Regions from separate parts of the Calidifontibacter indicus genome, predicted to be linked through region 1. Evidence: riboswitches for the same ligand, from Rfam matches in the RefSeq annotation. Region 1 holds a riboswitch; the other holds the start of a gene.
What was found. Region 1 has a riboswitch for S-adenosylmethionine ahead of DFJ65_RS12845 (bifunctional o-acetylhomoserine/o-acetylserine sulfhydrylase). Riboswitches for the same ligand answer to the same signal wherever they lie in the genome.

Region 1 (5,834 bases):
GATGACCCCGTTCACCCCGCGGCCGAGTTCGAGGCAGATCTTCGGCAGCTGCGTGGTCTTGCCCGAGCCGGTCTCGCCGGCGATGACGACCACCTGGTGGTCGCGGATCGCCTCGGCGATCTCGTCCTTCGCGGCGACCACCGGCAGGTCGGGATAGGTCACCGTCGGCACGATCGAACGGCGGTGTTCGATCTGCTGCGGGGTGAGACCCGCCGGACGGCGCTGCGCGGACGCCGGGCGGCGCGACCTTCCTCGACGGTGGGATCGACCGGGTTGGCCGGGTTGACCGGGTTGAGTTGATCGGCGGTCTGCGGGCGTGGCGTTCTGGTCGGTCGTCATACGAATCGCCCCAGTCTCTCACCCCGCGCCTCAGAAGGCGTACGCCAGCAGTTCTGCGAACAACTCGTCGCCGTCACGCTCCAGCCCCTTCGAACTGAACCAGGTGCACACGTTGACGCAGTCGCGGTGCAGGAAGTCGGTGCCGTTGGGGTTGGCGATGAGGTCGAGCACTTGGGGCAGATCGATGAGCACGATGCCGTCGCGTCCGGCAAGGATGTTGTAGGCCGACAGGTCACCGTGCACGATTCCCTTGCCGCACAGCACGATCAGCGCCGATCTCAGCTGGTCGTACCACTGCGTGAGTTGATCACGCGACGGACGCGTGGCCGCGAGTCGGGGCGCCGGCGAGCCGTCGGCGTCGACGACGAGCTCCATCAGGATCTCGCGGTCGTCGATCTGCACCGGGTAGGGCACGGGCACGCCGCTGGTCCAGAGGTCGACGAGTGCCGACCATTCGGCCTGGGCCCAGACCCCGGTGGCGACCTGACGGCCGAACCGGGTCTTCGTCGCGACCGCGCGGGCCTCGCGGGAGTCCTTGATCCGGCGGCCTTCGGTGTAGCCGGCGTGGCGACGGAACGAGCGGTGCTCGGCGTCGCGGTAGCGCTTGGCGGCCATCACCGCCCGTTTGACCGGTGCGCCGCCGGCTGTCGGCAGGGCGGCGCGCTCGATGACGAAGACGTCGGCTTCCTTGCCGGTCTTCAGCACACCGAGTTCGGTGTCGATGGATTCGTCCTGGGTCACGACCCAGTCGGGGCGCGGCTGCGGGCCGCGTTGCAGGCGCTCGATGCTGCTCCAGGTCGACCAGCGCTGACCTTCGTCCAGGTCGTTCGGGGTCAGGAAGTCCGGCAGTTCGAGTGCGTGGACGGTCGGGGTGAGGTTGAGCGGGTCGTTCGACACGACGGGTTCTCCGTTCGAGGAAGGGTGGTGAAGCGCTGGGCGCGGCAGGCGCGCAGGACGGCGACAGTCATCGGTCTCCTCCTTCGAACGGGCACGCCCCTTCGTCGCGGAGCGTGCGGTGTGGCTCCAGGGTGCCCACCGGCCGGCGGGTGCCGCAACCGAATTTCCGGCACCCATCGGCGTGTCCGAATGGGGAGACGACACTTCAGGGTTCGGACAGTCGTCGGCCTACAATCGCGATAGGTCATGAGTGTCAGCGCGAAGCCCCGGCTCGCTGGCCGGCAACCCTCCGCCGCGGTGGGGTGCCCCGGGTGAAGACCTGGCCGAGGTGCAGATCATCTCGGCAAGCGCGGACGCGAAGAGGTCGCGCCGCCGCAGGCGGTCATCCGCCTGCACCCTTGCACCAGGAGGAGACGCCCGTGAGCGACGAGCAGACCACCCAGTCACAGCAGAGCACCGATCAGACCGCCGAGCAGACCCCGCAGGACCCGCGTGCCGGCTGGTCGTTCGAGACCCGGCAGATCCACGCCGGCCAGGTGGTCGACGAGACCACCGGCGCCCGCGCGCTGCCGATCTACCAGACCACCTCGTACGTCTTCAAGGACACCGAGCACGCGAAGAACCTCTTCGCGCTGAGCGAGTTCGGCAACATCTACACGCGTTTGATGAACCCGACGACCGACGCCGTCGAGCAGCGCATCGCCAGCCTCGAAGGCGGTGTGGGCGCCCTGCTGGTGGCGTCCGGTCAGGCCGCCGAGACCCTCGCGATCCTCAACATCGCCGAGGCCGGGTCGCACATCGTGGCCAGCCCGGCGCTCTACGGCGGCACGTTCAACCTGCTGAAGTTCACGCTGCCGAAGTACGGCATCGACGTGACCTTCGTCGACGATGCGAAGGACCCCGAGCAGTGGCGTGCCGCGGTGCGCCCGAACACCAAGCTGTTCTTCGCCGAGACCGTGTCGAACCCGAAGGCGGAGATCCTCGACATCGAGGCGATCGCGAAGGTGGCCCACGAGGCCGGCGTGCCGCTGGTCGTCGACAACACGATCGCCACGCCGTACGTGCTGCGCCCGATCGAGCACGGCGCCGACATCGTCGTGCACTCCGCCACCAAGTACCTCGGCGGTCACGGCACCTCGATCGCCGGCGTCATCGTCGACTCCGGCAACTTCGACTTCGGCAAGGACCCGGAGCGCTTCCCCAACTACAACACCCCGGAGGAGAGCTACCACGGTCTCGTCTACGCCCGCGACCTCGGTGTCGGCAGCCCGCTCGGCGCCAACCTCGCGTTCATCCTCAAGGCCCGCGTGCAGTTGCTGCGCGACCTCGGTGCGTCGGTTTCGCCGTTCAACGCGTTCCTCATCGCCCAGGGCATCGAGACCCTGAGCCTGCGGATCGAACGCCACCTGGAGAACACCCGCAAGGTCGCCGACTACCTCCTCGGGCACGACCAGGTGGAGCGCGTGGTGTGGGCGTCGCTGCCGGACAACGAGTACTACGACCTGGCGCAGAAGTACACGCCGCAGGGGTCGGGCGCGGTCGTCTCGTTCGAGATCAAGGGCGGCGTGGAGGCGGGCAAGAAGTTCGTCGAGGCGCTGCAGTTGCACTCGCACGTCGCGAACATCGGTGACGTGCGCTCGCTGGTGATCCACCCGGCCTCGACCACGCACAGCCAGGGCAGCGACGAGGACCGTCTCGCCGCCGGCGTCACGCCCGGCCTGGTGCGACTGGCCGTCGGCATCGAGCACATCGACGACATCCTCGCCGACCTCGACCTGGGCTTCATCGCGGCGAAGTAATCTCGCGGCTCCGGGGCCTCCGCCCGGCCCCCACCCCTCGCAAACAAACTTCCGACCCCTAGAGCAGCTGACTCAGGCTGTAGATGAGCAGGCCGACGAGGCCGCCGACGATCGTGCCGTTGATGCGAATGAACTGAAGGTCGCGTCCGACGTGCAACTCGATCCGCTGGGCGGCCTCGTTGCCGTCCCACCGGTCGATGGTCTGCGAGATGACCGTCGACAGTTCCCGGCCGTAGGTGCGCACGACGTAGCCGACGGTCTCCCCCAGGCGGCGGTCGAGCGAGGCGCGCAGTTCGTCGTCGCTCTCGACGCGGGCGCCGAGGTCGCGCAGCGCCACCACCAAGCGGGCGCGCAGTTCACCGTCCGGATCGTCGAGGGCGTCGATGACGGCCCGTCGCACCGAACCCCACAGCGACACCAACGAGTTGCCGACGGACGGGTGGGTGAGGAAGCGCTCCTTGAGCGCCTCGGCCTTGGCGATCGTGTCATCGTCGTGCTGCAGGTCGTCGGCCAGCGTGGCGAGCAGGTTGTCGAGCGCGACGCGGGCCGAGTGGTGCGGGTTGTCGCGCACATCGGCGAGCCACTTCACGATCTCGACGTGCACCCGCGCGGTCACGGTGTCGTCGAGCCACTTCGGCGACCACCACGGCGCCCGCTGCCCGAGCAGCGCCGTGATCGTCGCCTCGTTGGCCAGCGCCCAGTCGTGCAGTTCGCGCACCCCGATGTCGACCAGTCCGCGATGGGAACCGTCCTCGACGATGCCTTCGAGCAGGTGACCGGCGAGCGGGCCCACCGGTTCGCGGCCGAGACGGGGCAACAGGATGCTGTCGAGCAGGTGCCGCACCTCGTCGTCCTTGATCGACGCGACGGCCTTGGCCAGGGCCGGGGACGCCTCGGCGACCACCCGCTCGGCGTTGCCCGGCTGCTGCAACCACACCCCGAGCCGCCGGGGCACCTGTGCGCTGTCGAGCCGGGTGCGCACGTTCTCCTCGGTGAGGAAGTTCTCGGTGACGAAGTCCTCCAGGCTGGTCGCGATGGAGTCCTTGCGCTTGGGGATGATCGCGGTGTGCGGGATCGGGAGCCCGAGCGGGTGCCGGAACAACGCGGTCACGGCGAACCAGTCGGCGACGGCACCGACCATCGCGGCCTCGGAGGCCGCGTTCACATAGCCCCACACGCCGTCCCGCCCGTGGGTGACCACGAAGACGACCGCCGCGAAGACGAGCAGCCCCAACGCCACGGCGCGCATCCGGCGCAGGCCGCGGCGGCGCTCCTCATCACCCGCGGAGAGCACGGGACCTGTGGGTGCGGTGGTGGGTTCGGTGGTTATGGCCGCCTCCTGGGGCAGGTCACGGGGTCAACTCGCGGATTCAGCCGCGAGTTCATGGCCGACACACGAATGATCGGCCACACTCCCGAACGACGGGAGCGGGCCGATCATTCCGGTCCGTGGACGATCGGGCGTCAGCCCTGCCAGCCGTAGCCGGCCTCGGTGCCGCCCTTGTAGTCGCCGTTCCACAGGAAGGTGTACTTGCTGTAGTCCTTGTTCTTCGGCACCACGAAGACGACCTTGCCGCCGTACTCGGTCTTGTCGTCGTTGATCGACTCGACATCGATCATGTCCTTACCGAGCACCACGTTGTTCGAGCCGCTCGACGCGCGGGCGCAGTTGCGGCCGCTCTCGTCGACGAGCGAGAACGCCAGCGGGGTCGCGACGTAGAAGCCGTCCGAGCTGGTGCGCTTGAACTTCACGTCGAAGACCAGAGCCTGGGTGTCGGCGTCGTACGGGTAGTCCGAACCACCGTCCTTGGCCTCGCCCTTGGAGACCGTGAGGTCGAGCGTCGCGTTGCCGGTGTCACCCTGCACCGACTGGGTAGCGCCGTACTTCGCAACCTTGGTGTTGCCGCCCTTGACGATGAAGTAGGAGCTGGTGTTGTTGCAGGCCCCCGCCTGCGAACTCTGGGTGACCGCGCCGCCGGTCGACGAGGACGAGCTAGTGCTCGACTCGCTCGACGACGAGCTCGACTCGGTGGGGCTCGGGGTGTCGGAGCTGGTGGAGCTCGATGCGCTGCTCGAACCACCGTCGGTGCTTGAGGTGCTGCTGGCGGTGCTCTTGGCGACCGGCGGTGCGCTGTCCTGGCAGCCGGTCAGACCGAGCGTCGCGACGGCGACGACCGCCGCGGCAAGAGTGCGCTGACGCATGGTGTTCATGTGGTTTCCTCCTGAATTTCGTGTTCCCCCGTGCAACACGCCCGGCGTTCCTGTATCGGTGCGCATCCTAACGACGGCATGACGTGGTGCATCGCTTCGGTTGCGGCTCGAATCGCTCCGGTCGGTATGAAGTGGGCCCGTACCTTCCGTCGCATGTTCGTTCCTCCGACCCCGCTGCGGCCCGATCGGTTCCCACCGATTTGCCCAGATGCGGGATGGGTGTCGGGCCGAGGCCGGATCGGTGTCGGATCCGCGTCGGATCGGTGTCAGATCACCCGCAGTCGGATGGTCTCCGGCAGCGCGCGCAGTTCCGCGACGGCGGCCTCTGGCAGGTCACGGACGTCGGTGACCACATATCCGGTGTGGCCCAGCGTGCCGAGCAACTGGCCCTCGATGTTGACGCCGGCTCCGGCGAGGATGCCGTTGACGGTGGCCAGCACACCGGGGGTGTTTTGGTGGAAGTGCAGGATGCGGCGGTCGCCCGGGTGCCCCTCGAGGGTGAGCGCCGGCAGGTTGACGTTGAGCGTCGTCGTGCCGCGCTCGACGAAGTCGCGCAGCTTGGTCGCCACGAACCGGCCGATGTCCTCC
Region 2 (5,834 bases), 300 kb from region 1:
GGTCCTTGGTGACTCCGAAGTTGGCCTGTCCCACCTGGTACTTCCCGCTCTGCACACCGGGCACGATCGTCTGGAAGGTGCCGGTCTGGGGCTTGAAGGTGATGCCGAGCTTGCCCGCGACGGCGGCACGGATGTCGAGGTCGAGCCCGACCTCCTTGCCGTCCTGCACCCCGGCGTGCGGCAGACCGGACGTGCCGGTCACCTGGGTGACACCGAGCAGAATCTGGTTGCTGTCCTTGACCGACTGCGGCAGGAGAGCACGTGCCGCGGCGTCGGTCTGCACGCCGGTCACTGCGGCGGACGCTGAGGAGGATCCCGTCGACCCTCCTGCGGGGGTGGTGCTGGCGGCGTCCGAGCTGCCGCCGCACGCGCTCAGGGTGAGCGCGGTGGCGATGGCGGCGGCGGTGAGGCCGGGGGTGACGCCGGCGGACCGGCGAGTGACCGGGGAGTTGTCGGTGGTGTTGCGGGTGATGTTCATGGTGGTTCTCCTTGGCTGGTGGGTGTCACAGGACCGCGGCGACGAAGGCGCGGGCACGGTCGTTGGCGGAGTGGTCGAGGACCTCGTCGGGGGCACCGATCGCGGCCACCCGGCCCTCGTCGATGAAGACGAGCTGATCGGCGACCTCTCGGGCGAAGCCGATCTCGTGGGTGACGATGGCCATCGTGATGCCGGTGGTCGCGAGCTCCTTGATGACCGCGAGCACCTCCCCGACGAGTTCGGGGTCGAGCGCGCTGGTGGGTTCGTCGAACAGGATCAGCGCCGGGTCGGTGGCCAGTGCCCGGGCGATGGCCACCCGTTGTTGCTGCCCGCCGGAAAGGTGTGCCGGATAGGCGCCGTCGCGGCCCTCGAGGCCGACTCGGGCGAGCAATCGGGTCGCGGTGGCACGCGCAGTGGTGCTCGGGATGCCCGCGGCGAGCTGCCCTTCCATGATGTTCTGCGCGGCGGTGCGGTGACCGAACAGGTTGAACTGTTGGAACACCATTCCGATCCGGGCGCGTTGCCGGGCGATCTCCCGCGGCGAACGTTCTCGCAGCCGGTCGCCGTCGACGCGATAACCGATGACCTCACCGCCGACCTCGACGTAGCCCGCATCGGGACGCTCGAGGTGGTTGATGCACCGCAGCAGCGTCGACTTGCCCGACCCGGACGGGCCGATGATCGCGGTGACGCTGCCGGCCGGAAGGTCGAGGTCGATGCCGCGCAGCACCTCCCGTCCGCCGTACGTCTTGTGCAGGTTGCGGATTCGCACGCCGGCGCTCATGCCGCACCGCCCTTCGCCGAGGTGTGGACGCGGTGTGGGAACAACCGCAGGTTCGCGCGCCACAGGGACACCAACCCGCTGCCGCCCCCGGAGCGTCGGCCGCGGGTGAAGTGGCGCTCGAGCAGGAACTGGCCGACGGACAGCACGGAGGTGAGCACGAGGTACCACAGGGTCGCCACGAGCAGCAGCGGGATGACCTGGAAGTTGTCGTTGTAGATCAGCTCGGCGGCGCCGAGCAGGTCTTGGACGGCGATGACACTGACCAGCGAGGTGGCCTTCAGCATGCCGATCAGCAAGTTGCCCGACGCGGGGATGATCGCCGGCATCGCCTGCGGCAGCACGACCCGCCGGAAGGTGCGCCAACGGGAGAGTCCGAGTGACTGGGCAGCCTCGGTCTGTCCCTTGTCGACAGACAACAGACCGCCGCGCACGATCTCGGCGGCGAAGGCGCCGACGTCGATGGTGAGGGCCACGTATGCCGCGACGATCGCCGAGAACAGGTGTGCGGTCTGCACCGAGGCGAATTCCGGTCCGAACGGGATGCCGATCGACAGCCGCGGATAAAGCGAGGCGATCTCGAACCAGAACAACAGTTGCACCAGGGGCGGCACCGAGCGCACCAGCCAGACGAATCCGAAGCTCGCCGAGCTCAACACCGGGTTGTCGGACAACCGCAGGATGGCGACGGCGATGCCGAGCACGTATCCGCTGACCATCACCGCGGCGGTGAGCCAGATGGTGAGCACGAGCCCGTCGAGGATGGCCTTGCTGAAGAGGTGTTCGCCGACGATGTGCCATTGGAAGCGTGGGTTGGTGAACAGGGTGTTCACCAGCATCGCCAACAGCACCGCGGCGACACCGGCCGACGCCCAGCGCAGCGGACGGCGGCGCCCGAGCAGCGGGGCGCCGGCGAGATCGGCGGTCAGATCGGCGACGAGACCAGCGGCAAGTTCGCTTGCGGGAGCGGGGGATTGATCACCCTTGCTGACGTCGGGAGCGGGGCGGATCGCCGGCCCGCTCCGTGTCGCCGACCCTTGGTCGACGGTGAGTTGGGACATGGGTATTCCTCACGTTGATCGGGCGGGCGTCGTCAGCCCACGGCCGGCGCCTGCCGGGTGGGGTCTGTCGAGCCGTCGCGCTTATGGATCGCGCGGTTTCGCGACCCATCGGGTGGTCACCTGGAGCACCCCACCGCGGGAGGAGGGTTGCTGGGCAGCAAGCCAGGGCTTGTCACTGCCGCTCATCACCTGAGAGCTGGAACATAACCAGATGTTCTGGATTCCACAAGTTAACAGCATGCTCTATCTAAATGGTGGGATTTATTTCGCGTCGGCACCGTTTATCGTGGGCACCTCGGGCAACCATGCAGTGGGGGCGACACCGGGCGAGTGGCGGGACAACAGGAGGACATCCGTGCAGATCACGGCGCGCAGCGACTATGCGGTGCGGGCGGCGCTCGAGCTGGCGATCGCCTACCCGGAGCGGTTGACGATCGACCGCATCGTCAGCGAGCAGGATCTGCCCCGAAAGTTCGTCGAGGCCATCCTGAGTCAACTGCGACGCAGCGGCATCGTGGTGACCCAGCGTGGGTGTGCCGGCGGTTACGGGCTCGCACGATCGCCGAAGGAGATCACGATCGGCGACATCATCCGCAGTGTCGACGGCCCCCTCGCCGAGATCCACGGGGTGCGGCCGCACGAACTGAGTTACGAGGGCGTCGCCGAGCATGTTCCGGCGCTCTGGGTGGCGCTGCGGTCGAGCATGCGCGCAGTGCTCGACGTGGTCACTCTGCAGCAGTTGCTCGGCGGGAAGTTCCCTGCGTCGGTGCGGCGTCTCGGCGACGCCGATGACGCCTGGTTGCCTCGCTGACCCACCACTTCAATCCCTACTTTTGAGATAGGCATTAGACAAGACGGCGGTTCGTCGTCTAGCTTCGGCATCGGTCACGAGTGACAGCGTCAAGCCCTGGCTGGCTGTCCGGCAACCCTCCCTCGCGGCGGGGTGCTCCAGGTGATGACCCGGCGACGCCACCCGGCGTCGCAAGCGCGAATACCCTTTGCCGGCAAGGCTTTACGCCCTGAAGGCATCTCTTTCGCGACCTCGCATCTGACGAAAAGGTGATGCCGATGTCGGCCGAACAGTCAATTCATCTCGCCGTGGCGCTCGATGGCGCCGGATGGCACCCGGGCGCCTGGCGCTCCACACCCACACTCGCCGGTGGGCTCTTCGACCCTGGTTACTGGACCGACCTCGCCCAGGAGGCCGAGCGCGGGATGCTCGATCTGGTGACCTTCGAGGATCGCTTCGCACCCACCGACCCGGCGGACGGCGACCGCGACGATGTCGTCGTCGGCGCCCTCGATGCTGCGCTGGTCGCGTCCCGGGTTGCCACCCGCACCGAGCGCATCGGCCTGGTGCCGACGGTGCTCGCTCAGCACACCGAACCGTTCCACGTCTCGACCTCGATCGCCACGCTCGACTTCGTGAGCAACGGCCGGGCCGGCGTGCGACTGCGCGGCAGCTGGGACCCGCGGGAGTACGAGAACGTCGGCCGGCGTCCGGCACCGTCCGCCGAGCGACCCACGGGCGAACAGGTGCGCAGCCTGTTCGGTGAGGTCGCCGACCACATCGAGGTCTCGCGCCGGCTCTGGGACAGCTGGGAGGACGACGCCGAGATCCGGGATGTGGAGACCGGGCGCTTCATCGATCGGGATCGACTGCACTACATCGATTTCGAAGGTCCGGAGTACTCCGTGCGCGGCCCCTCGATCACTCCGCGGCCACCGCAGGGTCAACCGCCCGTGGTGGTGCTCGCGCACCAGGACGACGGCTACCGGCTGGCCGCACGCAGCGCCGACGTCGCTCTGGTGACACCGTCGGACGCGGCCGACGCCCGGCGCATCGCCGGGGTGGTGCGCGGGGAGGCAACGGCGGCCGGGCGCGCCGAACGCGAGGTGCGCGTGCTCGCCGACCTGGTCGTGGTGCTCGATGCGTCGACCTCGGCCGCCGAGGATCGCCTCGGCCGTCTCAACCGACTCGCGGGACGCGAATTCACCAGTGACGCAACTGTTTTCGTCGGCACTGCGGACAACCTCGCGGAGTTGATCCTCGACTGGACCGAGCACGGTGTCGATGGCTTCCGGCTGCGCCCGGCGGTGCACGGACACGACCTGCAGCAGGTCACCCGCACGCTCGTGCCCGCACTGCAGGACGCCGGCGCCTTTCGTCGTGACTACCGATCGACCACCCTGCGCGGCCACCTCGGACTCGACCGGCCGACCAGCCGCTACGCCGCGGCCTGAAAGGACAGGCAATGACCAAGCAACGCAAGCAGATCCGGCTCGGTGCGCACTTCCCGGGTGTCAACAACACCACCGTGTGGAGCGATCCGGAGGCGGGTAGTCAGATCTCGTTCGAGTCGTTCCGGAGGTTCGCACAGACCGCCGAACGCGGCAGGTTCGACTTCCTGTTTCTCGCCGAGGGGCTGCGTCTGCGCGAGCACCAGGGCAGGATTCACGACCTCGACGTCGTCGGCCGGCCCGACACCTTCACGGTGCTGGCGGCGCTCGCCGGGGTGACCGAACACATCGGACTCGCCGGCACGATCAACTCCACCTTCAACGAGCCCTACGACCTCGCCCGCAAGTTCGCCACCCTCGACCACCTGTCGGCCGGCAGGGCGGCATGGAATGTCGTCACGTCGTCGGATGCGTTCACCGGGGAGAACTTCCGGCGCGGGGGATACCTCGATCCGTCCGATCGCTACACCCGCGCGGCGGCGACCGTGGGCGCCGCGCGGCGGTTGTGGGACTCCTGGCTCGACGGTGACCTCATCGCCGACGCGCAGGAGGGAAGGTTCGTCGCCGACCCGCATGCGGGGGCGTATGCCTACCACGACAGGTTCTTCGACATCCGCGGGCGCTTCAACGTGCCGCGGTCGCCGCAGGGGCGACCGGTGATTCTGCAAGCAGGGGACTCGCCGGAGGGCCGTGACTTCGCGGCCGCCAACGCCGACGCCATCTTCACGAGGCACTCGACGCTCGAGGCGGGGCAGGAGTTCTACCGCGACGTGAAGCGGCGCCTGGGCCAATTCGGCCGGACCCCGGAGGAATTGCTGATCCTGCCCGGTGTCACCTTCGTCGTCGGTGACACCGACGAGGAAGCGCAGGAACAGGCACGCGTGATCCGGCGGCAGCAGGTCAGCGGTCGCACCGCGATCAACTTCCTGGAGCAGGTATGGAACCGCGACCTGTCCGCGTACGACCCCGACGGCCCGTTGCCCGACGTCGACCCGGTCGTCGGAACCGAACTGCTCACGCAGGGGCGGGCCAGCGTGCGCCGGGACGACGCGCTGCAGGTCGCGCGCCGCTGGCGCGAGCGGGCCGAGGCCGACAACCTGTCGATCAGGGAACTCGTCATCGAGACCACCGGACGACAGAGCTTCATCGGTTCGCCCCTGACCGTCGCATCGCAGCTCAACTACTTCGTGCAGAACGACGCCTGCGACGGTTTCATCCTGGTGCCGCACCTGACGCCGGGCGGTCTCGACCCGTTCGTCGACAAGGTGGTGCC

Region 2: it holds a riboswitch for S-adenosylmethionine, as region 1 does, so the genes downstream of both, DFJ65_RS14190 (LLM class flavin-dependent oxidoreductase) here and DFJ65_RS12845 (bifunctional o-acetylhomoserine/o-acetylserine sulfhydrylase) in region 1, are expected to answer to the same signal.

The regions. Positions count from the first base shown of each region.
Region 1 covers NZ_QTUA01000001.1:2,695,566-2,701,399, forward strand. Annotated here, with positions in the region: gene hrpA (ATP-dependent RNA helicase HrpA) at 1-339, opposite strand, end outside; gene DFJ65_RS12840 (serine protein kinase RIO) at 370-1,236, opposite strand; SAM riboswitch class IV at 1,479-1,592, shown strand; gene DFJ65_RS12845 (bifunctional o-acetylhomoserine/o-acetylserine sulfhydrylase) at 1,656-3,035, shown strand; gene DFJ65_RS12850 (DUF445 domain-containing protein) at 3,094-4,329, opposite strand; gene DFJ65_RS12855 (DUF4352 domain-containing protein) at 4,500-5,246, opposite strand; gene serA (phosphoglycerate dehydrogenase) at 5,513-5,834, opposite strand, start outside.
Region 2 covers NZ_QTUA01000001.1:2,991,417-2,997,250, reverse strand. Annotated here, with positions in the region: gene DFJ65_RS14210 (transporter substrate-binding domain-containing protein) at 1-478, opposite strand, end outside; gene DFJ65_RS14205 (amino acid ABC transporter ATP-binding protein) at 504-1,262, opposite strand; gene DFJ65_RS14200 (amino acid ABC transporter permease) at 1,259-2,320, opposite strand; SAM riboswitch class IV at 2,393-2,510, opposite strand; gene DFJ65_RS14195 (RrF2 family transcriptional regulator) at 2,532-3,131, shown strand; SAM riboswitch class IV at 3,204-3,314, shown strand; gene DFJ65_RS14190 (LLM class flavin-dependent oxidoreductase) at 3,389-4,564, shown strand; gene DFJ65_RS14185 (NtaA/DmoA family FMN-dependent monooxygenase) at 4,576-5,834, shown strand, end outside.